DNA from 2 places in the Paenibacillus borealis genome. Region 1 is predicted to be linked to the other one. Evidence: riboswitches for the same ligand, from Rfam matches in the RefSeq annotation. Region 1 holds a riboswitch; the other holds the start of a gene.
What was found. A riboswitch is a leader RNA that binds a small molecule or an ion and turns the genes downstream of it on or off. The one in region 1 is predicted to bind S-adenosylmethionine.
Positions count from the first base shown of each region.

Region 2: another riboswitch for S-adenosylmethionine. It lies ahead of metA (homoserine O-acetyltransferase MetA); the one in region 1 lies ahead of PBOR_RS28945 (methionine ABC transporter ATP-binding protein).

Region 1 covers NZ_CP009285.1:6,852,383-6,867,403, reverse strand. The annotation lists gene PBOR_RS28970 (putative polysaccharide biosynthesis protein) at 1-872, shown strand, start outside; gene PBOR_RS28965 (thioredoxin family protein) at 986-1,330, shown strand; gene PBOR_RS28960 (COX15/CtaA family protein) at 1,449-2,381, shown strand; gene PBOR_RS28955 (UbiD family decarboxylase) at 2,421-4,193, shown strand; gene PBOR_RS28950 (Cthe_2314 family HEPN domain-containing protein) at 4,221-4,967, shown strand; SAM riboswitch class I at 5,059-5,195, shown strand; gene PBOR_RS28945 (methionine ABC transporter ATP-binding protein) at 5,295-6,311, shown strand; gene PBOR_RS28940 (methionine ABC transporter permease) at 6,311-6,979, shown strand; gene PBOR_RS28935 (MetQ/NlpA family ABC transporter substrate-binding protein) at 7,039-7,914, shown strand; gene PBOR_RS28930 (NifU family protein) at 8,116-8,364, opposite strand; gene PBOR_RS28925 (YuzB family protein) at 8,447-8,701, shown strand; gene PBOR_RS28920 (NAD(P)/FAD-dependent oxidoreductase) at 8,720-9,781, opposite strand; gene mqnE (aminofutalosine synthase MqnE) at 9,831-10,937, opposite strand; gene PBOR_RS28910 (HesB/IscA family protein) at 11,299-11,658, shown strand; gene PBOR_RS38215 (CdiA C-terminal domain-containing protein) at 11,932-14,034, shown strand; gene PBOR_RS28900 (hypothetical protein) at 14,041-14,514, shown strand; gene PBOR_RS28895 (right-handed parallel beta-helix repeat-containing protein) at 14,573-15,021, opposite strand, start outside.
Region 2 covers NZ_CP009285.1:2,422,435-2,437,455, forward strand. The annotation lists gene PBOR_RS10120 (ROK family protein) at 71-952, shown strand; gene PBOR_RS10125 (HRDC domain-containing protein) at 1,211-2,227, shown strand; gene PBOR_RS10130 (1-phosphofructokinase family hexose kinase) at 2,398-3,339, shown strand; gene corA (magnesium/cobalt transporter CorA) at 3,431-4,366, opposite strand; SAM riboswitch class I at 4,790-4,921, shown strand; gene metA (homoserine O-acetyltransferase MetA) at 5,041-5,958, shown strand; gene PBOR_RS10145 (aminotransferase class I/II-fold pyridoxal phosphate-dependent enzyme) at 6,084-7,250, shown strand; gene mqnC (cyclic dehypoxanthinyl futalosine synthase) at 7,446-8,582, shown strand; gene PBOR_RS38020 (hypothetical protein) at 8,820-9,125, shown strand; gene PBOR_RS10160 (bifunctional 2',3'-cyclic-nucleotide 2'-phosphodiesterase/3'-nucleotidase) at 9,922-14,340, shown strand; gene PBOR_RS10165 (hypothetical protein) at 14,482-14,664, opposite strand; gene PBOR_RS10170 (SPFH domain-containing protein) at 14,850-15,021, shown strand, end outside.

The DNA of each region.
Region 1 (15,021 bases):
CTGTTGTGAACTTTATCGATACTTCCTTTATTGTACCGCTGCTCAGCGGCCGGATCGGAATGGAGGAAGCTACCCGGGCGCTCGGAATCTTCGGCAGCCGGGCACAGAGTATAGCGGGTATTCCGCCGGTGCTCTCCATCGCGCTTAGTACATCGCTGATTCCGATTATTTCAGCCGCGTACGCGCGCAAAGATGAGCAGCATCTGAAGCGCCAGGTTACCCTGGCCATGCGTATTTCCATTCTTACCGGCACACCGATTGTACTCTCTCTCGTTGTGGCGGCATATTCTGTCAATGGACTGATCTTCAGCAGTCTGGATGGCAGCGGTATTGTAGCGATGCTGACGCTGGGCACTATTTTTCAAATAACTATGATGACCACGAATTCTATTCTGCTCGGGATGGGCAAATCGCGGATCTCTATGTATTACGTGCTTGCCGGGATTATCGTGAAATTCGCTTCAAACTTCCTGTTCAGCCAGTTGTTCGGCATCTATGGCATTATTGGCTCTACTGCACTGTGCTTCGTGGTCATAACACTGCTTAATCTGCGGATGCTCAAAAAGATTGTCCCCTTCGAAATTCTCGGCAAACGCTGGGGTGGCTTCTCAATCGCTGTGCTCGCTTCAGCCGGAATCGGTTATGGCCTGAACGAAGCGGGGATTATGCTGACTCATCTGATGCCGGCACGTGTGGCTTTCCTGATTACTTGTCTCGTTGTTGGAGCCGCCGTGGTTATTGTTTATCTGGTGCTGTTGATTGTTCTGGGAGTGCTGAGCAGCCAGGAAATCTCGGGTTATCCGCGTCCGCTGCGTAAATTGCTTAATCCTTTAATGAAGCTGCAGCCAGCTCATGTGCGTGCAAACGAATAATGATGTGATCATTGTCTTAAATTGTCTTTTTTATTTGACTTATTCCGTACATTTTGCTTCACTTAAAGAGAAGATATGCAAGGTAACGGTTAATGAGAAAGGATGGTCAATAGATGGACAAAATTAGTTCTCCTGCTGAGTTTCAGGTGTCAATACAATCCCCGCGTTTAACGGTTGCGGTGTTCAAGGCGGATTGGTGCTCGGATTGCAAATTCATTGATCCGTTCATGCCGGATGTGGAACAGGAATATAGTGACCGCCTTACACTCGTGGAAGTGGATGTCGATGCAGTAGGCGACGTCAGCCAGGAACAGAATATTCTGGGCATTCCGAGCTTTGTCGCATATACCGATGGACGGGAACTGGTCAGATTCGTGAATAAGCTTCGCAAATCCCGTGAGGAAATTGAGAATTTCCTGAATACGGCTTTGGATGTGTATCTCAGTATCCACAAGTAATGAAGCAGCACCGCTTTCGCCCTACCCGAGCAGAAGCGGTGCTTTTTTCTAGAAATAATAGGCTCTGCGGGCGCACTCATTTACACTAATTCATTCCTATACTATGCGGGTGATAACATTGACAACCCTTCAATTGAAATGGCTCAGCTATATAACCTGCCTCGTTATGTTTCTGGCGCTGCTGGGTGGAGCGGTGGTAACCAAAACGGGTTCGGGACTGGAATGCGGGAATGAATGGCCGCTGTGCAACGGAAAGCTGATTCCGGCTTATACAGTAGGCTCCCTGATTGAATACACCCATCGCCTGTTCAGCGGGCTTGCGGGTCTGCTGTCAGTGGCATCCATGTTTGCGTTCTGGCGTTATGCCCGTAAGCGTAAGGATTTGCTCACCTATGCCTTGTTAACCCTAATTTTCGTAGTGGTGCAGGGAGGAATGGGAGCGCTTGCGGTAATTAAGTCGCAGTCTGCTGCAGTGATGGCTTTGCATATGGGATTCTCGCTGATCGCCTTTGCCAGCTCACTGATGCTTGCGCTTGGAGCCAGACGGATTTGCCTGTCCGGGGAAGAAAATAGCGGTGCAGGACGCAGAGTTAGCAGGGGCTTCCGTAACTTAACCTGGTTTACTGCGTTATATTCTTATATGGTCGTCTATATTGGAGCTTATGTAAGCCACACCGACTCACAAGGGGGCTGTTCAGGCTGGCCGCTGTGCAATGGCGAATGGATACCGGAGCTTTCTGGCGGAGTGGGCATTGTATTCATGCACCGGATTGCGGCGGCGCTATTGTTTCTGCTGACTGCTCTTCTGGGACATCTGGCCTTCTGGAGATATAAAGAGCTGCCGGAGCTGAGGGCTCTGGGTGTTGCCGCAGTGCTGCTCTGCCTGATGCAGGTATTCAGCGGAGCTGCTGTTGTTCATACGCTGTATAACGAACGGCTGTACATATTTACCGCGTTGTCGCATATTTTGCTGATTGCCGGTTTGTTTGGGGTTCTGTGTTATATGAGTGTCCGTGTCTGGCAGTTAAGCGGGACGGACAAGAATCGATGAATCGATAAGATTAGGACCCGGTTCGAGGAGGAACGCTTAGTGGGATACGGTAATTTGCGACAATGGATCGAACAGCTCCGCAGAGACAAGGATCTGGCCGTGATTGATGCTCCGGTTGATCCGGATCTGGAGCTGGCCGAGATTCACCGCCGGGTGGTTAGTGAGGAAGGGCCGGCACTGCTGTTTACAAATGTGCAAGGAACGCCGTTCCCGGTTGCGACCAATCTGTTCGGTACCGTCCGCCGGGTGAACAAGGCCTTTGGGACCCGCCCGGAGCAGTTAGTGAAATCATTGACGGCAGCCATGGAAACGATGCTTCCGCCTTCGGCTGCCGGACTTTGGAGAGAAAAGGGCCTGCTGCTTGACCTGATCAGAGCAGGAGCCAGGAATATACCGCAGGGTGAAGCGCCGGTACTAGGCATCTGCCGCAGCAGTAACCCGCTACAGGAATTACCCCGAATTACCAGCTGGCCTAAGGACGGAGGGCCGTTCATTACCCTTCCCCTGGTCTATACAGAGAGCATAACCAACCCCAAAGACCATAATCTCGGATTGTACCGGGTTCAGATTCATGATGACAGCACTACCGGCATCCATTGGCAGATCCATAAAGGAGGCGGCTTCCATCACCGCCAGGCGGAGCTTCTGGGGGAGACCCTTCCGGTCTCAATTTTTATCGGCGGGCCTCCTGCCCTTATTGCTGCTGCTGTTGCCCCTGTTTCAGAGCGGATTCCTGAACTGATGCTGGCATCGCTTATGCTGGGCGGGAAGCTTCCAATGGTGCAGGACCCGTTAGGCGGCCACCGCATTCCGTCAGAAGCAGAATTCTCCATCCGCGGACGGGTATCGCCGTTTGAGCGGAGACCGGAAGGCCCTTATGGCAGTCAATCCGGCTATTATTCGCTGCAGCATGATTTTCCCGTGATGCATGTGCAGCGGATGTGGCACCGGAAGGATGCGATTTTTCCGGCCACGATTACCGGCAAACCCCGCCAGGAGGATTATTATCTCAAGAATTATCTGCAGCGGCTGCTGGCTCCGGCCTATCCGCTAATGATGCCTTCAGTAAAAGCACTGTGGGCGTACTCCGAATCTGGCTCGAATGCCTTGGCTTCGGCAGTTATCAGGGAGAGCTATCCGCGTGAGGGGCTGGCTTCTGCTTTCCGTATTCTGGGGGAAGGCCAGCTCTCCTTAACGAAATTCCTGCTCCTGACGACTGAGCCGGTTGAGCTTACGGATTTCCCCAAACTACTGGAAACCGTGCTTGAACGCTTTAACCCGGCATCCGATCTGGTGATCTTCGCCAACACCTCTATGGATACCCTTGACTATACCGGCCGTAAACTGAATCATGGCAGCAAGGGTGTAATGATGGGCACCGGCAACCCGGTGCGTGAGCTGCCCAGAACCTATACAGAGGGTCTGATTCCAGCAATCACCGGCGCCGTGCCCTTTTGCGGCGGATGTTTAGCTGTTTCCGGAGCATCCTATGTAGAGGACCCAGAGCTTCCTGTCAGGCTAGCCGCTTCCTTCAAGGAGAAAGGCACAGCCTGGCCGCTGATTGTTCTGGTGGACGATGCTGCAGAAGCGGTGCGCACACAAACCTCCTTCCTGTGGACAGTGTTCACCCGGTTTAATCCGGCGGATGATATTTATGCGGAGACCCATATACTGCGTAACGCAATCAGCTATTCCCTGCCGATTGTAATAGATGCCCGGATGAAGCCGGGGTACCCGGAGGAGCTGGTTCCGAATGAGGAGACGGTTGAACTGGTGAACCGGAACTGGAACCGTTATTTCCCTCTTGTTTAGATCTTAAGTATTCTGAGGAGGACAAATATGCTGCGGACATTACTGGGAGAGCCGCCCCGCGAGAACAGCGGGGTACTGGCCGAAGCCATGGACAACATGGCGAAGGTCGCCTCCATGCTGCGCAAGGAGATGAACGCACATGAAGACCGTGACCATGAATACCGCAAGCTGGAGATATGGACACGCGGTCTGATCTCATCGCTGGACGAGCTGGAGCAGAGCTGGTTCGCCGCCGCCTTTTTCCGCAAGTCGGTGGTTGCCGGTTATATGGATGATATGTCGCCCATGGAGCAGGGAGAGTACGCCAGGTATGTGTTCTTTTATAAGGACGGCTTTATCCGGGTGTTCTCCCTGCTGGACAAGCTGGGTACGGTCCTGAACAATCTGTATGATCTGAATACAGGTAAAGTCAAAGCACATTTCTCTTACTTCACAGTGCTCCGCCAATTTCAGCTGCTGCAGGCTCACAATCCGTTGGCTAATGAGCTGGAGAAGATCAGGAACTCTTACCGCCAACCGGTAGAGAATCTGCGCAAACGGCGCAATGCCGAGATTCACTACATGAACGCTGAGATGACGGATGATCTCTGGCAGCGCCATCAGGGGCTGCATGACAAAATCCAGCTGGAGGATCTCGACAGCCATCTGGAGGATTTGAAGCAGAGCCTGGAGATGGTGTGCAAATCTTTGTCGGCGGCCTTCAGGTACAGCAATGAGCAGTGGCACAAGAATAAAGCTGCTTCCAGCCAGCGGTCAGGGCATGTGCAGTCGTAAAAACTTACCTTTGACAAAGAACAGGAAACTTAATATACTTATGCAAGTATTTACTTCTAACATGAAAAGGCATATATAACTTCATATTTCAATCTTATCGAGAGCGGCGGAGGGATAGGCCCGATGAAGCCCGGCAACCGATTTGTACACAGCATAGCCGCTGCCTGCAAATGCCATGGTGCTAATTCCTACAATGCCGCTTGGTTTGCGGTCTTTGGCAGATGAGACGGCATTGTTTACTTCACACACACGGCCTCTTCCGATCTGCACGGATCGTAGGGGGTCTTTTCTGTTTATAAATTGCATGGAAGAAGGAGGACGGGACGATTGATAGAACTGAAGGATTTAACGAAAGTATACGGTAAAGGAAGCAAGGCTGCGACGGCGCTCTCCGGACTAAGCCTGTCGATTAAGAAGGGAGAAATATTCGGTGTAATCGGCCACTCCGGTGCCGGTAAAAGCACGCTGATCCGCTGCATTAATCTGCTGGAGCGTCCGACGCAGGGTGAAGTATGGGTAGATGGTGTTGAATTGACCTCACTCAGCCAAGGGCAGCTGCAAGAGCAGCGGCGCAAGATCGGGATGATCTTTCAACACTTTAATCTGCTCTCTTCGGCAACTGTCTATGACAATATCGCCTTTCCGCTGCGGCTGACCGGAACCTCCAAAACGGAGATCGAGCGAAAGGTTAAGGATCTGCTGGCTTTAGTCGGTCTTGAGGAACACCGGAACAAATATCCGGCTCAGCTGTCCGGCGGCCAGAAGCAGCGTGTCGGCATAGCCCGCTCGCTGGCGAGCGATCCTGATGTCCTGCTGTGTGATGAAGCAACTTCAGCGCTGGACCCGCAGACGACAGATTCGATTCTGCGCCTGCTGCTGGATATCAACAAGAAATTCCATTTGACCATTGTGCTGATCACACATGAGATGCATGTCATTCAGAGCATCTGCGACCGGGTAGCCGTCATTCATGGCGGCGGGATTGTGGAGCAGGGCGATGTTGCTCAGGTTTTTCTGAAACCGAAGCATGAGGTTACGAAAGAATTCATCCGCAGTGAAACTCAGGCTGAGGGACCGCTGCGGCAGGCGATTGATGCTGTGCATCCTGGATATACTAAAGCGGTCAAAATTACTTTTCTCGGGCAAAAGACGTATGAATCCACCCTTTCCCATGTGGCGCAGGCAACCGGAGTAAATTTCGCTATACTGCAGGGAACCATTTCGACGATCAAGGATGTTCCTTATGGTCAGCTGATCGTCCGCTTTGAAGGACCTTCCGCTGCTGTTGAAGCAACTCTTACTGAACTTGCGGCACAAGGTCTTGACGTGGAGGTGATTTCTTAATGGGCGGACTGGATTTTAGCGCTTTAAACTGGGATGAAATGCTTGATGCTACTGTGGCTACACTAAAAATGTTAGCTTTTTCAGGAATATTCACAATTATCCTTGGTTTACCGCTCGGAATTGTGTTATATTTATGGGGCAAGTCCAATAACGGTATTATCAGGGCTGTTTACTCGGTATTATCATTCATCGTAAATATCCTGCGTTCTGTTCCATTCATCATTCTGATGGTTGCACTGATTCCGTTCAGCAAATCAATTATGGGAACCTCGATAGGTGTCCTTGGAACGATTCCGGCGCTGGTGATCGGCGCGGCTCCGTTTTTTGCCAGACTTGTTGAGACAGCACTGCGGGAGGTTGACCGGGGAATCATTGAAGCGGCGCAGGGGATGGGAGCATCCACAGGACAGATTGTCATGCGTGTGCTGCTGCCGGAGGCTCGCCCGGGTCTGGTGGCGGGTGTTACGATCACGATTGTTACCCTCGTCTCGTATACCGCAATGTCCGGGATGATTGGCGGCGGAGGGCTCGGTGACCTGGCGATCCGCTACGGGTATTACCGTTATGAGAAGGAAGTCATGCTTATCTCGGTGGCCCTAATGGTAATTCTGGTGCAGCTGCTGCAAATGGCCGGCGACCGGCTGGTAAGACATTTTACACGGAAATAAGGTACGTTCATATAGAGCCTTATTCATACAAATCATACTGATTAGAGGGGGATTTACAAATGAAAAAAGTACTGCTCACATTCTTCAGCTTGACCTTGATATTGGTGCTTGCCGCTTGCGGTAACAATAACACCAATAACGCGGCTAACTCCGCGGCTACAACTGCACCCACGGAAGCTGCTGCTGCAGAACCGACAACTGAACCTGCTGCTGAGCCGGTAACACTGGTAATTGGAGCTTCTCCTGTACCGCATGCGGAAATCCTGAAAGCTATTGCCCCGCTGCTTGAAGCACAAGGCATTACGCTTGAGATCAAAGAATTCACGGATTATATCCTTCCGAATACACAGCTTGCCGAGAAACAACTGGATGCGAACTTCTTCCAGCACAAGCCTTACCTGGATGACCAGAACACCAAGAACGGTACTGATCTTGTATCCGTAACAGCTGTTCACGTTGAACCTTTCGGCGCGTATTCCAAGAAGATCAAAGCGATCAGCGAACTGGCTGACGGTGCCAAGGTTGCCATCCCGAATGATGCTACCAACGGCGGACGTGCATTGATCCTGCTGGCTAAGAATGGCCTGATCAAATTGAAGGATGACACCAACATCACTTCCACCAAAGCTGATATCACTGAGAACACCAAGAAGCTTGAAATCATTGAGCTGGATGCCGCTATGCTGCCGCGTCAGCTGGATGAAGTAGATCTGGCGCTGATCAACACCAACTATGCGCTGGAAGCGGGTCTGGTACCGACTAAGGATGCTTTGTTCATTGAAGGAGCAGATTCCCCTTACGCCAACCTGCTGGTAGCCCGTCCGGACAACAAAGATTCCGATGCGATCCAGAAGCTGGCTGCAGCCCTGAACTCCGCAGAAGCCAAAGCTTTCATTGAAGAGAAATACCAGGGCTCGATTATCCCTGCATTCTAAGCTTGAAGCTAAGCTGAACACCTAAAGTGAAGACCAGAAATGCCCTGGCATCCGGGAACGGTTGCCGGGGCATTTCTGGTCTTTTAGGAGGATGGGTAAGTTTACCGGAAACGCGGCGGGTTGATCCTGCCTGTGAAATCCACTATAATAAAAAAAATCCCGGCCTTCTCATCGGAGGCCGGGATGGTTTATGATACAGGATTAGAATACCTGAATAACTTCTTCCACGCCTTCTACTTCTTCAAGCAGGGCGCGTTCGATCCCGGCTTTAAGCGTGATCGTGGAGCTCGGGCAACTGCCGCAGGCACCCATAAGTTTCAACTTAACGATGCCGTCTTCTACATCGATCAGCTCGACGTCACCGCCGTCACGCTGCAGGAACGGACGAAGTTTATCAAGTACTTCCAGTACTTCATCGTACATGGTCGCGCTTTGTACATTCTCACTCATTTCTCAATCACTCCTTTCGTATGTTTATTATAGTACAAAAAGTTAAAAAATAAAATGGTTAGCGCAGAATAGGGAGATCATCATGAGACCAATTATAGAATTTTGTGCCAGTAATACCGGACATGGTACCGAGCAGCTCAAAAACAAGCTGGAGCAAAACCCCGAATATGATGTAGTCGAGTATGGTTGTCTGAATAACTGCGGCCAATGTTATCTGCAGCCGTTCGCCATGGTCGACGGGGAGATTATAGAAGCAGAAACCCCCGCCGGACTTGAAGAGGCGATTGAAGCCGCTATTAAAGAAGCAGAGGCATGGGACAGCCTTGAGATCGACTAAACCGCAGCCATGGTTGTCCTAACCGAAATGGCGTTTGGACATCCAGAGTACGCCGCTTTTGAGCAGGCGCGGAACACGGCCCATGACAGAGCGGCGGCCCATCAGGCCGAAGCCGGCATTTTTGCCCAGTGAACCGAGGGTTCCCTTAAGCTTGATCTTATGCAGCTTCGGCGTTTCACCCCGCCATAGTGCCTGAATAACCTGCCCCACCTGTTCTCCCTGGGCACCTGCCGCCTGTGCGCTCGGTGCGAAGGGGAGACTGGCGCAGTCACCAATAACGTACACTTCCGGATAGTCGGCTACATTGTAATACTGGCCGACAATGACCCGTCCTCCGCGGTCTTTCGGGACTTCAAGCTGCTGGACCACCTGCACCGGCTGAATCCCGGCGGTCCAGACCGTAACATCCGCAGGAATTGCCTGGGTGCCATTGAAGATGGCATCCTTTTCTACATGGGAGACGGATACCCGTCCTACGGTCTCCACATGATGCTCATTGAACCATTCTTCTACATACTGTGACAGCTTGGCCGGGAAAGACGACAATACCCGTTCCCCGCGGTCCAGAATGGAGATGTTCAGGTCAGGCCGGCTCTCCCGCAGCTCTGAAGCAATCTCAACTCCGCTCAGCCCTCCGCCTACAATGTTGACCGTTCCGTAAGGCTTCACATCGTTCAGCCGGCGGTAAGTTTCACGCGTACCGGCGAAGCTCTGAATACTGCAGGCATATTGCTCTGCCCCGGGAATGTTATGGAAATTATCCGTGCAGCCGAGTGCGATAGCCAGAATATCATAAGATATCGGCTCCCCGGTATCGAGGAATATCACCCGGCTCTCCAGATCGATGGAGCCCACCTGACCATAACGTATAGTTAGGCGGGGATGAACCGGGAATTGAATACGCAGATGATAATCCGTTACAGTCCCTGCGGCAAGTGCATAATATTCTGTTTTGATTCCCTGATAGGGCATCCGGTCAACCAGGACGATTTCCACATCATGGGGGAGATGGTTGTTAAGTAGCTGCTGAATGAGGGCAAGACCGCCGTAGCCGCCGCCCAGGACAAGTAGAGTTCTCATGCGAACCGATCTTCCTTTCAGGTATGGTGCAGGATGGGCAAACCGTCAACTATTCGTATACTTTGATTTCGTTGTAGAAAGTATCCCGTTCCACCGGAATCCGTCCGGCCCCTTTGACGAGCCAGATCAGCTCTTCGCGCGTCAGACCTTCCGGGGTCAAAGCACCTGCGGCATGGCTGATCCGTTCCTTCAGAATTGTGCCGTGTACATCTGAGGCCCCGAAGCTGAGGGCTACCTGGGTCAGCTGTGCTCCAATATTAATGAAGTAAGCCTTAATATGGTCGAAGTTATCCAGCATCAGGCGGCTTACCGCAATCGTCTTAAGATCCTCGTAAGCAGAGTTCCGGCGCATGATGCCTGCATTCTTGTTCTTAGGCTGCATCGAAAGCGGGATGAACACCATGAAGCCGCCCGTTTCGTCCTGCAGCTCGCGGATCTGCAGCATGTGGCGGATGCGGTCCTCGCGGGACTCAATGGAGCCGTATAACATAGTCGTATGTGTTCTCATGCCGATATTATGAGCGGTGCGGTGAACCTCCAGGTATTCCTCGACATTGGCTTTGTCGACACGCATTTTTTTGCGGTACTGGTCGGACAGAATCTCTGCCCCTCCCCCGGTAAGTGTCTTCAGTCCGGCGGCGCGCAGCTGCTCCAGCACTTCGCGGATGCTAAGTCCGCTGATACGGGTGAAGAAGTCGATCTCTGCCGCTGTGTAGGCCTTGAGAGTGACCTCAGGGAAGCGCTCGTTCAAGGCTTTTAGCGAATCAACATAGTACTGGAAGGGCACGTTATCATTATGGCCTCCAACAATGTGGAACTCACGTACGCCGGGGTGAATATGCTGTTCGACATATTGCACCATTTCCTGACCGGAAAGGGTATAAGCGCCTTCTTCTCCCTCATCCTTGCGGAAATTGCAGAATGCGCACCGGGATTCGCAGACATTGGTGAAATATAGGCTCATGTTTTCGATAAAATATACTTTATTCCCGTTTTTTCGCAGATTAACCTCATTGGCCAATTGCCCGATCGTTAATAAATCGTTGCTCTCATATAAATAAACGCCATCTTCCAAATTTAATCTTTCTCCGCCGCGAACCTTATCAATAATGTTCGCCATCCGGGCATCCATGTGGGGTGTTATAAGGGTAGACATATGATTTCCTCCTGAAGGTTGGCGAGGCAGCTGCATCGCAGAATCGTGTGCTAAGAAATGAGCCGGAGTGTGTCTGTTATATAAATAGAGGTTTGCTGTTGCCTCCGTGACAAATTTCCGAATTTTTACGTATATCGCTTTTCCTATTATAAACCTCTCCCGGAGGGTGAGCAACCGCCAGAAAACATAAGGGAACCCGGCATGAAATGCATAGCTGCGGTGCGTTTGTGACTTGAGGCTAAGAGAATAGTGGAGTATACTTAGTTTAAATTATAGATGTGCAAATTATCTAAACATTACCTGAGGCCTAAGGGCTGGTTGATAAAAGTGATGCTTACAATATTTTTGGGAGGTTAAAGTTATGATTAACATTAGTGAATTGGCAGCAGGTCAATTGAAGACCATGCTTGCTGAACAGGAAGTGCCTAATATGTTTCTCCGTCTGGGCGTAACTCCCGGCGGCTGCAGCGGATTCTCTTACGCCATGGGCTTCGATGATAACGAAAGTGAGCAGGACGTGTATATGGACATTGAGGGCTTGAAGGTAGTCGTAAGCAAAGACGATATCCGTTACCTCGACGGCCTGGAGATCGATTTCGAGGAATCCGGCATGACCGGCGGCTTCACCATCAATAATCCGAACGCAACCGCTACCTGCGGCTGTGGTTCGTCATTCCGTACGAAGGACGATGCCGGCAAGCCTGCGGCTGAGCCTTGCTAAGACGGAATTTTAGCACTGTAATTTGAGATAGACAGCTGAATATCAGCCGTTGATCACGGCTTCCCAACCTCTTGAATTGTGTAAGAAGTACTTTACACTTTTCAGGAGGTTTTTTATTTGGGAATAACAACTAATCAAGGTTAAAGAGATACCGGGATAATGGATAAGTATAAAATTTATGGAAAATTAATCCGATAATAAAAAAGAAACTTATATTATTAATTATAAATTACATAGGAAATATTGCTGTGCGGACAAAGGCGGGAGGGTGACATGGCGTCAACGAAGCTTATATTTAACGAAGATGAAGTCCAGCGCCTGCAGACCAAAATAGGCCAGGTAAGCCAGGACACCAACCGGCTGTATTTGCAGCTGAAGGGGCAGGCCAGCGGCTGGGGCGGAATTCCCATGGGAGACCACCTCGTGAAGGCCCAGGTCATGATCAATGAATTAACCGTAGAAGCGGAGAAAATGGAGGATATTATCCGGACCGCCCTGAAAGGAGTCGCAGGCCTCCAGGAGGAGAATAAACGGCAGGCCAACAAGCTTAACCAGCAGTTTAATCTTCTCGCTGGTGCATTCGGAAGCTTTGGGACGTCAAATTTCGCTGTCCGGGTTTCCATTCCAGCCTTTGTGCAGAAGAGTGTATCGCATCTGATCACTTCGGTTACCGTCCTGCAGGGAAAGGATGAGCTGAATAACGATCCGGCAGTGCAGAAGCTGCGGAATATCATCCAAACGTCCGGGCTTTTGACCGTAGAGAGTATTGCGGCCCTGAGCAAGCTGAAGGATATCTTCGCGGCACGGGATGGGATCGCGAAGGCGCAGATGGCCTTCAAGGTCTATGAAGCGTTCGGCAACAAGACGCAGATGGAGGCCGTTCACGCGCAGGCCGAGGAAGCACGCCAGAAGCTGGCTTCGCTGGGTGTAGCCAAAGTCCAATATGAAGCAGGGAAGGATCTAAGCGGCTATTTCAAGCAGCCGGCTGTTAAGGCCTGCGATTATGATCCGTCGATCACGGCGGAGAGTGTACCGCTCATACATAACGAAGAATATCTCCTGCTGCTGCGGCTGGCGATGGAGAAGAGTACCGCTGGAGAATATGCAAGAAGCCAGCTGGAGGCGAAGAGGGAGGAGATCAGGATCGCTGAGGCTGTGAAGCAGGTCCAGGAGCAGATCGAAGCGGCAAGACGGCTGAACGGTCCGCCGCTGGAACTGCCGGATGGCACTCCGATAACGGCAGGCAACAAAGAAAATGAGACGACGCTGGCTTTTTATGTGGACAAAGTCTATGTGCCTAATGATTTCACACCGATGTATACCAGCTACCTGGGGTGGCTGGATGATACATACGGGTTAACGAAATGGGAGAATAGAGTCCAACAGGCAGATGCGGTGGTGCTGGCCTTTACCGAAGGATTGGTGAAAGAGGTAGTGATGGGTGTGGCTGATACGGCTACGTTTGCCTTCAACCTTGTGGTCCACCCGGTCAAAACAACGACAGAAATGAAGAATCAAGCGGTATATATCACGGAGCATCCGGAAGTACTGGTGGAAGCGGCCAAGATGGCTTATCATAATTTTGACGAAGGAACCCCGGAAGAGAAGGCAGCGATGCTGGGCTCGGTAGCTTCCCTCCTGGTCCCTGGAATGCAGGTCACCAAAATCGGCAAAGCCGGGAAAGTGTTCAGCGGGATGGAAGACGTCCTTAGTCAAGCAGCGAAGGATGCCCTGAAGGGGATCAAATCAAAGCTCCCGGATCTGGGTCCGGTTCTGCAGACACCGGAAGGGCTGCCCTTCAAGGCAGGCGAGATACCCGATGGACCTTCACTGCCGAAGACGCCGGTGCAGCAGCAGTATATGGATGCGATGGATGAGATGGGTGGCGGTGCGGGTAAGATTGAGGGGCCAGTTAATAGTGGGGCTAACCTGACAGAACCTTCTTCACCTAATGGAGGAAGACCAAAAGGTAATTATACTAAAGGTGATTCACATGGTGTTAAGAAAGAGAATGAAACAGCAGATGTTTTTGCAGATAGGGGATATGACATTGAAATGCTAGATGAAGTAAATGGTGGAAATGGACGAGGTATAAAAGAAACATCAAATCCAGATTTTCTAATTGAAGGTAAAGTATTTGATTGTTATGCACCTACAATAGATGCAAATGTGGATAATATTTTAAGGAATATTAGAACAAAGACAAAATCACAGGCAGAGAGAATTGTACTAAATTTAGATGGTTTTACTTCAGCAAAAATAACTGAGATCACTGAAGGGGTTCTAAGGAAAGCTAATCCAAACGGAGATTTAAAAAACTTGCAAGAAATATTAATTGTAGTTGACGGAAAAATCACACGGATATTTGGAGGATAGATATGCATGGATTTTGAATTGTTTTTGGAATCTAATTTGAGTTGTAGTGCATTGGCAGAAGTTATTGAAAAAATTATAATTAAAATTTCGAACGAAAAGGTATCGGTTTACAGTGATGAAGAAGAAATAGTTATCGGAACTGAATACTTTTCATTAGCTCTTGAGCTTGAGGATATTTCTGACATAAGTTTTGTTAGAAGCCATTATGACTTAGATGTTAATATTTCCATTAGGGTGCAGTTATTTGGTGACACCTTTTATCAAGGACTAGAAGCTTTGATTAAAATTATAGGGAAATTAATAAAACAATATGGTGGGAATCTGTTGTTTTTAGAAAATGGTTCAGATCAGCTGCTTAGAAAAGAGAATGGTCAGCTAAGTGTCAATAGTGATTTGGATCAATACCAGATAAAGTACTTAACCCCAAGTTTACTTAGTTTACTTGATTGTGCTTATATCGAAGAAAAATTGCAAAAATAGGCAAACAATAGCACAGAAGACCCCCAAAACCACATCAACATGGTTTTGGGGGTCTCTTTTATTTGCGCAATAGAATCCGGTACACCAGCATCGCCGCTTCGGCACGCGTTGAGTGTGCAGTTAGATTGAGTTGCTGCCGGCCGTCTCCCTTAATAAGACCAGCTGCTGTGAGTGCTGCAATATCATCGGCCGCTTCAAGGGGAATTAGGTGGCGATCCGTAAAGCCGTCTAAAGCGGAGGCAGGTATCGTACCCGGTTTCCAGCCTTCGGCAGCCTTTAGGGCTCTAGCCGCCATAACAAACATCTCTTGTCTGGATAGCGGTTCATTCGGAGGATTGGATGACGCTTCTGCTAAGCCGCCCCCTTCTGCTGCATTCAGTCCCAAAGCCCGAACCAGTAAAAGTGCGAAATCCGCATGTGTAACGGACTGATCCGGTTTGAATTCGGTTGCTGAGATACCGTTAATTATGCCCTTGGAAGCGAGTACTTCCACTGCGGACTTTGCCC
Region 2 (15,021 bases), 3.7 Mb from region 1:
TGTGTTAATAAGCAACAGCGCAATTATCTAAATACTAAATATGATTGTACGGAGAAGGGAGAACACTGCAGTGGGATTATTGGGAGCGGTTGAAGCAGGCGGAACAAAGTTTGTATGCGGAATCGGAAATGAGGACGGGACGATTATCGACCGGGTGAGCTTCCCGACTACTACCCCTCAGGAAACGATGGGGCTGGTATTGGATTACTTCACCGGTAAAGGAGTGGAAGCCATTGGCATCGGTTCCTTTGGACCGATTGACCCGGTGATCGGCAGCGCTACCTACGGGTATATTACAACGACACCGAAACCCCACTGGGGCGGTTATAATCTGGTAGGAGCCGTGGCTGAGCATTTCGATGTACCGATCGGTTTCGATACAGATGTGAACGGAGCAGCCCTGGGAGAGTACACATGGGGAGCTGCTCAAGGACTGGACAGCTGCCTCTACATCACGGTAGGCACCGGCATCGGCGCCGGTGCAGTGGTCGGCGGGAAGCTGGTCCACGGGCTGTCCCATCCTGAGATGGGACATATTCTGGTCCGCCGCCATCCGGAGGATCACTATGAAGGCTTCTGCCCTTATCATGGCGATTGCCTGGAAGGCCTGGCGGCAGGCCCGGCGATCGGCAAACGCTGGGGCAAGCCGGCGGGGGAGCTGCCGGCAGATCATCCGGCCTGGGCGATGGAGGCCCACTATCTGGCCCACGCCCTGATGAACTATGTGCTGATCCTCTCGCCGCAGAGAATCGTGATGGGCGGCGGTGTGATGAAGCAGAGCCAGCTCTTCCCGCTGATCCATACCAAGCTGCAGGAACTGCTTAGCGGATATGTGCAGCATCCGGCGCTCAATGAAGCCATCGGCAGCTATATTGTCCCTCCACAGCTCGGGGATAACGCCGGACTCTCAGGTTCGCTTGGACTCGCCAAGCTGGCACTTGACCGCCGGTAGGGCGTCCTGTAAAAAGGCATTGACTGTTTCGTAATATGTGGTATCCTAGGTTTTAACAGTATAGCATTTAAGAGGAAGCACCTCTTTCACGAATTTCGTGGGAGAGGTGCTTTTTTTGTGTGCGAAGATAAGAATTTATAGGCTTCCCGCAATAAATAATTCTTATCTTTCCCGCTGAAACGGTACCGGGCGGGGACAGGGAATCCGGTCCGCACAAATGATCATGCATGCTGTAAGACGATGAAGGTAGGGATTTATATGCAGATCGTATTTATGAACCGGTTGTCCAGAATGTCAGGAGTGGACCAGGAAGTATTTGCCCAATTGTGGATTGGAGAGGAGGAGGGACTGTGGCGTCTAGGCTGGCGCGACTTCTCAGGGGAGCAGGAAATGGGCGACAGCTTATGGTATGAAGGCGGTTCTTGGAGTGAAATGCTGTGTGTGTACCGGCATGAGCTGGCAATGAAGATGGGAGACGGTTACCGTCCCCTGATTGATGGTGTATTTCATGAAGATGAGCATCTTAGCAGCCGCGGACAGGAGCAGCTTAAACTGCAGTATTACAGTGAGCAGCACGGGAATGAAACGGTCTATGAGGAGCTGTGCTCCTGGCGCAGGGGGAAGGCCTCCAGCGAACGCAAGGCACCTTATATCCTGGCCAGCAACCGTCTGCTGCGGATGATCAGTGCATTTCTGCCTCATACGGCGGAAGAGCTGCTGCAGATTCCCGGAGTAGGTGAAGGTAAAGCCTCGCAATATGGTGCCGACTGGCTCAGTATTACCTCCGGTGTGCAGCGTGAACATCAATATCCGCTGGGCTGGGTAAGTGATTCGATCGACGAAGAGAGCTTTGTTTCGTGGCTGTACAAACAGAAGGAGCTCAAATACAAGAAGCAGCTGGAGCGGCTGCGGCTGCGGCGTGTACTGCTTCAGGGCATTGAAGGCGGACAAGGCATGGAGCAGCTCAAAGGGCTCAGCGGAGTCTCCAGACGCGAAGTCCTCGAAGCCGTAGAAGAGCTGGAGAAGGACGGCTATTCCGTCGAGAAGCTCATTGCTCTTGAACTCAGTGAAGTTACTTCCCAGGAACTGAACAATATATGGACAGCCTATGAACTGATCGGAGATACGTTCCTGAAGCCGGTACTCTACAAAGCCTATGGCGAGGACTTCTCCCCTGCTGAAGGCCTGGATATGTACTATGAGCGTCTGCGGCTGATCCGTATCCGCTTCCGCCGGGAGCAGCCGGCCGCGTTGGGACTGGCTACGAATCTGTAAGAAGCAGCGTTCTTCCCCGGATTAACCCTGCACAGCTTGCTTTTCCTTTCGCGAGAGAGGAAGCGCGCTGCAGGGTTTTATCTGCGAGCGGCAGTGTCTTGCAGGTTATTAGGAGAAAGGGGCAATTAGCGTTACTATACCTGTATGCAGTTAATAAAGGAGTGAGACAGATGATAGTAACGCTGACGGTTAATCCAAGTGTCGATGCCAGTACGGGCATAGGTCAGGTGGTCCCGGATCATAAGCTGCGCTGCCGCGAGGCGTCTTATAAACCGGGCGGCGGCGGTGTGAATGTGTCCCGGGCGATTCACAGGCTGGGCGGGGATTCCCTGGCACTGTATGCCTCGGGCGGACTTCACGGACAATTGCTGCACCATATGCTGGAACAGGAGGGCGTAAGGCACCAGGAGATTCCGATTAGCGGGCAGACAAGGGAGAATCTGATTGTCGTGGAGGAATCCACCGGGCAGCAGTACCGGTTCGATATGCCGGGCCCGCGGTTCATCGAAGGGGACTGGAAGGAGTGTCTGGAGCAATTAACGGCGCTGCCGGACAAGCCGGCTTATATCGTAGCCAGCGGCAGTCTGCCCCCAGGCTGTCCCGCTGATTTCTATGCGCGTGTCATTGAAGCGGCGAAGCCATGGAAGGCACGGGTCATTGTGGATACTTCCGGGGAAGCGCTGCAGCTTGCAGCTGATGCCGGAGTCTACCTGTTGAAGCCGAACGCCCGTGAGCTTGAAGATTTGTCGGGCCATGCTATATCCGGTGATGAGGAAGTAAAGGCAGCCGCGCTGCAGCTGATTGAAGAAGGGCGGACGGAAGTAGTAGTCGTCTCACTCGGCGGGGACGGGGCGCTGCTGATTACCAGAGACGGCTGTGAGCACCTGCGGGCACCTGAAGTTCCCGTGCTCAGCGTCGTCGGCGCGGGCGACAGTCTGGTAGCCGGGCTGGTGTATAGTCTGGAACGGGGCTGGCCGCTGCGCAGAGCCGTTCAGTTCGGCATCGCCTCCGGAGCTGCTGCAGTCATGAATCCGGAGCGCCAGCTGTGCAAGCGCGAGGATACGGAGCGGTTGTTTGCCGGCATGGATACCGGTGCAGCCGGACATATGTAAGTTTTGTGGCCGCCATTTACCAAAAAGACGAAGGCTTCCCTATACCCTGAGGTATCCGGTGCCTTCGTCCTGCGTATTCGTCCGCCCAGTTTCATAGCCAATCCTTCTTGCGGAAGATCACCAGCATTCCGCAGCCGAGCGTCACCATAACGGCGATGACTCCATAATAGCCGTACTGGGAATGGGTCTCGGGTATATTGTCAAAGTTCATGCCGTAGATTCCGGTGATGACGGTCAGCGGCATGAATATTGTAGTAATTGCCGTAAATACTCTCATAATTTCATTGGCGCGGTTAGCGATACTGGACTGATAAGCTTCACGTAAGTTGCCCATGAGATCGCGGTACGTTTCAAAGGTTTCAGAGATCTTGACCGCATTTTCATAGATATCGCTGAAATACTTCTGCAGCTGATCGTCGATCAGGCGGAGGTCTTTCTTGTTGAGCGTGTTGATAACTTCCTTCTGCGGGCCGAGCATCTTCTTTAGCCAGAGAATTTCACTGCGCAGACCGATGATCTCGCTTAGATGCGATTTCTTGGTGTGCATGAGGATATCCTCCTCCAGCTTCTCGATCCGCGCTTCAATCCGGTCACCGACGGAGAAGAAGTTGTCAACCACAAGGTCGATTAACAGGTACAGGAAACGGTCCGGTTCACTGACCTCCTGCTCCCACAGGATGGGCTTCAGGACGCGCAGCTCATGGATCTTCTGCTTCGTAACGGTAATGATGAAATGTCTGCCCAGGAATACGTTGAGCGCACGGAGGAAGATTTCCTCGTCATCAAACCGGATGCTGTTAACTACGATGAAATAATGGCTCTCATAAATCTCCAGCTTCGGGCGCTGATCCTCTTCACTGAGACAGTCCTCCACGGCCAGATCATGCAGATTGTACAAAGGCTGGAGCTCCACGAGATCCTCAACATCTGCATCAATCCAGTAGAAACCCTCAGCGGGTGCGGTAAGTGTATCCTCAATATTGTCAATAGTCGTAAAAACCCCTGCGTTCACCAGCCGGATTTTCATCTGATTCACTCCTTCTGTCCCTGGTCTTCTCCAGGGATATGCTAATTAAAGCACAGAGAAAAAATCAGCTTGGCCGGTGGTACAATCATTGATGAAGGCCAAAAGACGGTCCGAGAGCATGAAGAAGAACTGCCCCCGCCGCCGGCAAGCTGATGTTAATCCTGTGTGGTTGTTCTTTCTGCACGCTTATTCGCGAGCCCGGGTCGCCTTCCATTCTTCTCTCACCTCTTCTTTTCGCCGTTTATGGTTGAAACACTTGTCTAGTATAACGCCGGGGTATGCCTCTTTCAAGAGAAATTCTTTTCATTCTCCGGGCCCCTTAAGCATTGTATGGACTTGACGAAAAGGAGGTTCATGATTTAAAGTGAATTTTAAGAAAAGTATCTTCGGATACTTTGGGATAACCCAACTGAATACAGCTAAATCTTATCAAGAGCAGGTGGAGGGACTAGCCCGATGAAACCCGGCAACCGGCGTGTGAACGCACGGTGCTAATTCTTGCGGAAGCTTTGCAGGACGTTATTCGTCCGGCGGAAGTTCTCTGGCAGATGAGAGAGGCGCATATGACTGCAGATATATGACCTTTCTCGCCCGGGAAAGGTCTTTTTTCGTTGCTCAGCAAGACATTTTACCGCCAAGCGGAACCTAATTTCAGTTAAGGAGTGAATACAGCAATGCCTATTAAAATTCCCGACAGCCTTCCGGCCAAAGAAATATTATCCGGTGAGAATATATTTGTAATGGATGAAAGCCATGCCTTTCATCAGGATATCCGTCCTCTGCGGATCGCCATCCTGAATCTGATGCCGACCAAGGAAACCACTGAAACGCAGCTGCTGCGCCTTATCGGGAACTCGCCGCTTCAGGTGGACGTTGTTCTGCTGCATCCCAGCTCCCATACCTCGAAGAATACTTCGGCAGAGCACTTAAAGAGCTTTTACACAACCTTTGATGAGATCAGCGACCGCCGTTTTGACGGCCTGATCGTAACCGGTGCTCCGGTAGAACAGATGGAGTTCGAGGATGTTAACTACTGGGAAGAGCTGAAAGTGATTTTTGAATGGAGCAAGAAGAATGTAACCTCGACCATGCATATCTGTTGGGCCGCGCAGGCAGGGCTGTATTACCACTTCGGCGTGCGCAAGGTGAGTCTGCCGGATAAATGCTTTGGAGTGTTTCCGCATACGCTGAGCCATAATAATGTGAAACTGCTGCGCGGCTTCGACGAAGTATTCCATGTGCCGCATTCCCGTCATACCGATGTCTCCCGCGAAGATATAGAGAACAATCCGGATCTGCAGATTCTGGCGGAATCGGAGGAAGCCGGGGTATACCTGGTCTCTACGCATGACGGCAAGCAGATTTTTGTGACCGGACATTCGGAATATGACCCGTTCTCCCTGAAATGGGAGTATGACCGGGATATTGCCAAAGGCATGGATATAGAGATTCCGAAGCACTATTATCCAAAAGATGATCCGACGCGTACCCCACCGGCCGTCTGGCGCGCCCATGCCAACTTATTATTCGCTAATTGGCTCAATTACTATGTATACCAGGAGACACCCTACGATATCGGAGCGTTTATTTAAAAGCTTTATTTAAATATAGAAGCAAAGTTTACGCGCACAACACATAGCCTATGCTTCCGAAGCGAGTTTTGCCGAAGAATGATCAGGTTGTGTACGCTATACAAAACTTTTGGGAGGCAATGGAAATGGACGAGAAACTGAAAATTGAGAGCAGACTGGCACAGATTGGTTCAATGGAGGACCCCGCCACAGGGGCAATTAATTATCCGGTTTACAACGCGACGGCATTCCGTCACCCGAGACTTGGACAGAGCACGGGCTTTGATTATATCCGCACCAAAAATCCTACCCGCTCAGTACTCGAAGACGCGGCAGCGGCGCTGGAATCGGGCGATGCCGGCTTCGCCTGCGCCTCTGGTATGGCTGCACTGACCACTGTGTTTGCTCTGTTCGGACAAGGTGATCATCTCGTTGTCTCGCTGGACCTGTACGGCGGAACTTACCGCCTGCTGGAACGGATTCTCTCCAAATACGGCATCAGCGCCTCCTATGTGGATACGAATGATCTGGATGCTCTGGAAGCAGCGCGCCAGCCGGGCACCAAAGGCGTATTCATTGAGACACCTACGAATCCGCTGATGATGATTACGGATATCGAAGCGGTATGTACATGGGCCCGCCACCACGGGCTGCTCACCATTGTCGATAATACACTGCTCACCCCGTTCTTCCAGCGTCCGATTGAGCTTGGAGCAGACATCATCGTACATAGTGCGACTAAATATCTGGGCGGACATAACGATGTGCTGGCTGGTCTGATTGTAACCAAAGGTGCGGAGCTGTCCGCTGAAATGGCGGTCCTGCATAACTCACTGGGCGCCGTACTTGCCCCGAACGACAGCTACCAGCTGATGAAGGGGATGAAGACACTTGCCCTGCGCATGGAGCGGCATGAGAGTAATGCGCTGGCTATCGCCCGTTATCTGCTGGAGCATCCGGCCATTGCCGAAGTCTTCCATCCGGGTCTGCCGGATCATCCGGGGTATGAAATCCAGAACCGGCAGTCCTCCGGCAACACCGGAATCTTCTCCTTCAAGGTGAAGGATGCCAGAACTGTAGAGCCGCTGCTCCGCCATATCCGCCTGATTGCCTTCGCCGAGAGCCTTGGCGGTGTGGAATCGCTCATGACCTATCCGGCTGTGCAGACTCACGCCGATATTCCGGCAGAAATCCGCGATGCGGTTGGCGTGGATGACCGGCTGCTGCGTTTCTCGGTCGGCATCGAGCATGTGGACGATCTGATCGCAGATCTGGTACAGGCACTGGAAGCCGCGCGTACTGAGCTGGAATAGCCGTCGTTCGACCTAAGCAGCCAGATAGAATCACAGTATACATGGAACAGCAGCGCCATCGGGGTGCTGCTGTTTTATTTGGCGAAAGATTTTTCAAGCTCATCCGATTGTGATACGATGGGAGAACGAGTTTGTTTATTTTTTAAATTAAATTCATCTACTATACTTCATAGGATTAAGAGGAGGCTGCGAACGTTGAGTGCAATTGATCTTATTCTGGATAAGACACTTAAAGGTGAACGTCTTCAATTAGAAGACACCATCCGGCTGTTCGAAAGCAATGAAATTGAGAAAATGGGCGCTGCTGCGGATATTATCATGAAGCGCTGGCATCCGGACCCGCTGGCTACATTCGTGATCGGCCGCAATATTAACTACACCAATGTATGTGATGTATATTGCCGCTTCTGCGCTTTCTACCGCAGACCCGGTTCAGAGGAAGGGTATGTGCTTCCCGATGAAACTATCTATCAGAAGATAGCCGAGACGATCAGCGTGAACGGGACTGAAATTCTGATGCAGGGCGGCACGAACCCGAATCTGCCGTTCAGCTATTACACGGATATCCTGCGCGGAATTAAGCAGCGGTTCCCGGAAATTACGATGCATTCGTTCTCACCGGCGGAAATCATGAAGATGGTCGAGGTATCCGGCCTGCCGCTGGAACAGGTCATGCGTGAGATTCACGCCGCCGGCCTGGATTCGCTGCCCGGCGGGGGAGCGGAGATTCTCGATGACCGCACGCGCCGCAAGATCAGCCGGCTCAAAGGCTCCTGGCGGGAGTGGATGGATGTTATGCAGACTGCACACCGGATCGGCATGAACACGACAGCCACGATGGTGATCGGTCTGGGCGAGAGTATGGAAGAGCGGGCGCTGCATCTGCTGCGTGTCCGTGAAGCCCAGGACGAGTGCATTGCGAACAAATACGACTCCGAAGGATTCCTGGCCTTCATCTCCTGGACCTTCCAGCCGGATAATACGAACCTCAAGCTGGACCGGCAGACCCCGGAAGAATACCTCAAGACCGTGGCGATCAGCCGCCTGGTGCTTGATAATATCAAGAACTTCCAGTCCTCCTGGGTCACGATGGGCCCTGAGGTCGGCAAGCTCTCCCTGCAATACGGCTGTAATGACTTCGGCAGCACGATGATCGAGGAGAACGTAGTTTCCTCCGCGGGTGCAACTTACAAGGTCAACATTGAGTCAATCACCCAGCTGATCCGCGAAGCAGGCAAGATCCCGGCGCAGCGCAACACGCGTTATGACATCCTGCGGACGTTCGAGGACGCCAATGCTAAGATTGACAATGACTTCATCATGCAGAACTAGAGGGTAGAACGACACCTGATACGGTGTTAGCCCTGCTAGGGTAAAAATGGGTAAAAACGGGTAAAAACTACACTTTATGTAGTTTTTACCCGTTTATTTTTACTATTTTAACTACAACCTTTATTCAATTGAATATGCGTTCGTTGTCGTCTGGAAAAGGTTCAATTATCCATACAATCAATTATATGTTAATATCTGATTGTGAAATCACTTAAATAAGCTTATGGGAGGCTGAAGATGAAACGAATATCATTTGAACGCCCAACAGATCACTATGATGAAGGAATTACCGGTATTGATGAAGAAATTTGTTCTTTGATCAAGCAGAGGAAGGAAATCTCAGGTAATAATCCAGGTTATCCTCCGTTTGAGTATATTTCTAAATGGTCAGAGACTTACGGACTCTATGAGGATTTCTTAAAATCGTTATTTGGAAGTATGATGAATGAAAAACAATATAAACCAACGATTGAACCATCGGGATTCAGACAACACATTCCAATCCTGAAGTCAGTCGTGATAGGGAGCGCTTCTATACTCTGACTTCTATACGGCAATACACAAATGCAAGTGTACTGACACTTAATATAGATTGGGACAATGAGCCGGAGAATGATTTCAAATCCCATCAACATAGCCACTATGAGCTCTATATTAGCGAACAATATGACTCCCGCATGACTAGTGGGGGGAGCAGATCTGATCATGCTTCTTATAAATACGTTGTCTCCCCCGCATTACCTGACAATGCTTCAGGATTGCAATTTAGGTTCACACAATACATCAACCCTTTCAAGAAGAGTGAGATAGGGGATGAAATCGTATTTGAGATTTAGTAAAAGTGTGAAAGATAGCCCTTCTACACATATTAGGTGTAAGAGGGCTATTTATCTTGCCCGAGAGAGTTGATCTAGCAACTATTCCACCGGTAACGTTAGCATTAGCTACGTGTAAGCCAATTGAATTCGGATTTTCGCATACCCGTATAGTATCAAAAGTGAGCATTTCCCTAAACCAGCGGATATCCTTCCGGCTTTTGTTCCGGTTCCCGTCTTTGATCCAAAGTAATTCTTCATGTGTGTTCTTTCCCTCGTCCATAGTTAACCCTCCTTTTACAATTGTAAAAAACCTCATATCCGTCATATGGTTATGCAACAGGAATTGAACCCTGAGAATAGTCCCGCAATAAAGCCTGGTTTTTACATTGGGTAAATCATCCATATTATACTTTTACATAACTCTTTATTCTAGTTAACCCAGTCTGATAGATGGAAGTGTGGCGATATGTTACGCTTTGACGGTCAATTTAAAGAGATTAACTGGGAGGGTATAAGATTCTATGGTACAAAAACGTTGGAATAAGCCTATTGCTTCAATATTGGCTACCACTGTGATTACAGCACAGGTGCTGGGCGGAGTTGTTGCCGGTTCAGTACTGGGAGCCGGGAAGGCAGCAGCTGAACCTGCGTCAGGTGCAATTAACCTGCGGCTGATGAGTACTACAGATGTGCATACCAATGCGATGGGCTGGGATTACTTTAAGAACCAGCCGTCTCTGACGGTCGGACTGGACCGGACGGCAACGCTGGTGAAGCAGGCCAGAACTGAAGTAGGGGACCCTGCACAGGCAGGTTTAAACAACCTTTTGCTCGACAACGGAGATTTGATTCAGGGTACACCTCTGGGTACGTATGCTTCGAAGCAGGTTGATGCAGACGGCAAGACTATACAGAAGAATCCGATGATTGCAGCGTTGAATACCATGAAATATGATGCTGCGACACTCGGCAACCATGAATTCAATTATGGACTTCCCTATCTGGAGAGCATTACCTCTGCCACTTCAGCAACATATGAGTATACGGACATTCCTTTTATTAATGCGAATGTGTATGCCGTAGACGGGGACGAGGATGATTCCAATAACCCGAACTACTTCACTCCTTATAAAATACTCGACAAGACAGTTACCGACAGCAATGGCGCTACCCAACATGTTAAGGTCGGCCTGATTGGTCTCGTTACTCCGCAGATTATGGATTGGGACAAGGTCAACCTGGAAGGTAAAGTCATTACTAAGGACATCGCTGAAACGGCCGCTAAATTCATTCCTCAGATGAAGGAAGACGGTGCGGATATTATCGTTGCGATGGCGCATACCGGATATGATAACAATGCAATACCCGGAACCAAATCTGAAAATGACATCAAAGCACTAAGCCTGGTGCCAGGTATTGATGCCATTACGTTCTCGCATACCCATAAGGTATTCCCGGCTGCGACTTTGGAAGCGCTGGACGCATCGTTCAAGACTTCTGACGGTAAGGCGGCGCTGCCCGGCATCGATAACGCCAAAGGCCAGATCAATAATGTTCCAGCCGTTCAGGCGGGATTCGGCGGCGCTAACCTGGGTCTGATCGACCTGGCAATCGTTCCTGACCCTCAGCGGAGCGGACACTTTATGGTGGACAAGAGTGCTTCGGTTTCATCCACCCGTTCGATCTACAGAACGGAGAACAAAGTAAATATCGCCAACGTAGAGCCGGATGCTGAGCTGGATGCAGCAATTGCCGCAGATCACCAGGCTACGGTTGCTTATGTAAATCAACCGCTTGGACGTACAGATGTGCCGATGAACAGCTTTTTCGCTATGGTGCAGGATGATCCGACCGTTCAGATCGTAACCTATGCCCAGAAAAACTATGTCGAGAAGCTGATCAATAGTGATCCTAACCTGACTGCCTACCAGGGAATGCCTATCCTGAGTGTTGGCGCACCCTTCAAGGCCGGACGCAATAACCCGGATGAGTATACCGAGATTGAAGCAGGGGATCTGACTATCCGCAGCGCAAGCGACCTTTATCTCTATGACAATACGCTCAAGGCCATTAAGGTCAAGGGTAAGACTGTCAAAGAATGGGTTGAAATGAGTGCTGGTGCCTATAACCGCATTGATCCTGCAGTGACTACGGAGCAGCCGCTGCTGAACTCCGCATTCTCCGTATTTAATTTCGACGTTATCGACGGTATTAAATACACGATTGATGTTACTAAAAATGCAAGATACAAGCCTGACGGTACGGTGAATGACCTCACTTCTGAGCGGGTTACCTCCATTACCTATGATGACAAGCCGCTGGATATGAATCAGGACTTCATCGTAGTTACCAACAACTACCGGGCAAGCGGCGGCGGAAATTTCCCGGGTGTCAAAACAGGCGCTGCCGGTCTTACGATGGTGCTGGATACACTGGAAGAAAATCGTCAGATTCTGATGGATTACATCAAGGAAGCAGGAAACGTTAACCATCCGGCCGATAATAACTGGTCGATTGCTCCGATCAAAGGCGATGTCAAGGTTACCTTTACTTCTTCACCTAAGGCTAAGAATGCACTTCCTAAACATGATAATATTACCGATACCGGAACCCAGAATCTCCGGGGCGACGAGATTTACAATCTCGACCTTAGCGGAAGCGTCAAAGTCCATCTGCTGGGCATCAATGACCTTCACGGACAATTGGATACGACATCCTTTGTAACTGTGGGCACTGAAAGCAAGCCTGTAGGAACTGCAGCGATTCTGGCAACCTACCTGAAGAATGCCCGTGCCAAATACGATAACACCCTGCTGGTTCACAACGGAGACTCCGTCGGTGCTTCTGCTCCGGTATCCTCCATGGAGCGTGACAAGCCGACTCTTGAATGGTTGAACATGATGAAGTTCGATGTGGGAACCTTGGGGAACCACGAATTCGACCAGGGTGTTGAAGCGTTGAAGGCACAAATTTTCGGCGGCGCTGACCCGGTTAACCCGAGCATTGTCCATGCGCCCATGAATTTCGATTACATTAATGCCAATGCGATCGACATGAAGACTGGAGAGCCGCTGATCAAACCTTACACGATTAAAGAAATCGGCGGTGTAAAAATCGGGTTTATCGGCGTAGTGACCAAGGCAACACCAAGTAAGGTATCTCCTGCCGGTACAGCCGGTGTGAAATTCCTGAGTGCTGAGGAAGAAGTAGCTGCCATCGAAAAGTATGCTGCAGAGCTCAAAGGTAAAGGTGTCAACACGATCATCGTGCTCGCCCATGATCCGGCAACCACGAAGGTTGATGCTGCAACTAAGAAAAATGTATCCACAGGTGAAGCTGTAGATTTGGCGAACGCACTCCCGGCCGATTCTCCGGTGGATGTTATTGTGGCTGGTGATAATCATGCCTACGCTAACGATATGGTGAACGGCAAACTGGTCGTTCAGGCCTATTCTTACGGTACTGCGTATGAAGATATCCGCTTGGCCATTGATCCTGAGACAGGAAAGGTCAAGAACAAATCTGCAGAAGTAATTACTACCTTCCAGGAGAATGTTACGCCGGATGCTGAAACAAAAGCACTGGTTGATCATTATCTGGCTCTGCATCCGGAACTGGCTAAGCCTGTAGGCACTACAGATGGCACAGTTACCCGTACAGACGTATATCTCAAGGAAGCTCCTCTGGGCAACCTGATTGCGGATGCTATGCGTCAGGCTGATTTCAAAGATGGCGCTGCTGCTCCTGCTGACTTTGCGTTTATGAATCCGGGCGGTATCCGTGCCGATCTTCCTAAGGGTAATGTTCTCTTCGGTGATCTGGCCAAGATCCAGCCCTTCGGCAATACGCTGGTGAAGCTGACGCTTACCGGCGAACAAATCAAAACCTTGCTGCAGCAGCAATGGGCTGTTAAGGCTGACGGAACTGCAGACACCAAGACACTGCAAATTTCCGGGCTGAAATATACGGCCAACATGTATCTGCCGGTTACCAGCCGTGTAGCTAACCTGACCAAAAGTGATGGAACACCGATTGACATGTCCAAGAGCTATACAGCTGTCGTTAATAACTTCATGGCTGCAGGCGGAGACAACTATAAGGTATTGACTGAGGCAAGTAAATCGCTGGCCGGACCGATCGATCTGGATGTATTCTATGATTACATCGTGAAGACATTCAATGGCGGAGCTATCACCGCTGCAATTGAAGGACGGATTAACAATGTTGAGAAAGATCCGGGAACGGGCAACCCTAACCCTAACCCGGGACCTGCTGTAACAGCAACACCTAAGCCTACCGCTACACCTTCAGCGACACCTAGCCCGGCAGCATCAGCTACTCCGGCTCCGGCTGCAACCACGACTCCAATACAGAGCCCGGCCGTTCCTGTTACTGCATTCAAGGATTTGGGCAAGGTAGCGTGGGCTGCAGAAGCTATTAATGCACTGGCGGCAAAAGGTATTGTAAAAGGCATCGACGGTACGAACTTCGCACCCGTGAAGAGTGTAACCCGTGCTGAATTCGTAACTATGCTCGTTCGTTCGCTTAACTTGAGCAATACCGCAACAGCAACTACTTTCACTGATGTGAAACAAGGTGTCTGGTATACAGATACGATCGCTGCTGCCGTAAACGCCGGTTTGGTGAGAGGTTCAGGCAACGGTAAATTCGAGCCGGGCCGTGAAATCACCCGTGAGGAAATGGCGATTATGATCGCTAATGCCCTCAAGGATCAGCTGCAGCCGGTTGACCCTGCTGCTCTGGATAAGTTCGCTGACAAGGCCAAGATTGCGGCTTATGCGCAGCAGCCTGTAGCACAGCTGACCCAGCTGGGTATTGTCAACGGTGTGGATGCCCAGAAATTCGCGCCGAAAAGTATTGCGAACCGCGCCCAGGCAGCGGTCATTATCTACCGGATGCTGGAGAACAAAGCTTCCTGATTTCAAAATTAATAACAAAAGGCCCGTGCACATTGTGCACGGGCCTTTCGCTGCGGGCTGCATTTACAGCTGCGCAGTGTTAATCGCTTAACACAGAATACAGAGGATCAGGCTTGTCCAGCCCAGACAACAAGCGTCCCGTTATTTCACTGCAGCTTCCCATTTGCAGCGGATGGGGGAGACGATCGCATTTTCTTTTTTGAGCTCGGTGAAGGCCTTGTCGACCGCTTTGCGTTCCAGTCCCGAGAGCTTTTCGACTTCTCCAGCGGTTACAGGAGCCGGTGAAGCTTTAATGATTTCCAGTACTTGATCCTTAACACTCATGAGTTACACATCCTTTGTTAGTTATGAATGGGTCTATCCTGATGCTTCGTAACATTCGTATTGTCAGGCAAATTATAAAAGAAAAACGGTAAACAGGCAGTGATATTTTTATATTATCAGTTTACAGTTGTATCCAAAAGTGATATCATAATTATATCAAATACATATCTAATGGAGGTGCCTTTATGAAAGAAAAAACATTGCATCCTGTCAGCGGATTCTGGGTTGTGGCTCTAATCGCCATTTGTATCGGAGGCGGAATTTACGGTGCAGTTCAGGAATATGTGGCCTTGCCTGTTATCCTGTTTGTTGCAGCCGGTATTCTATGTACGAGTGTTACCGTAGTCCAGCCCAACA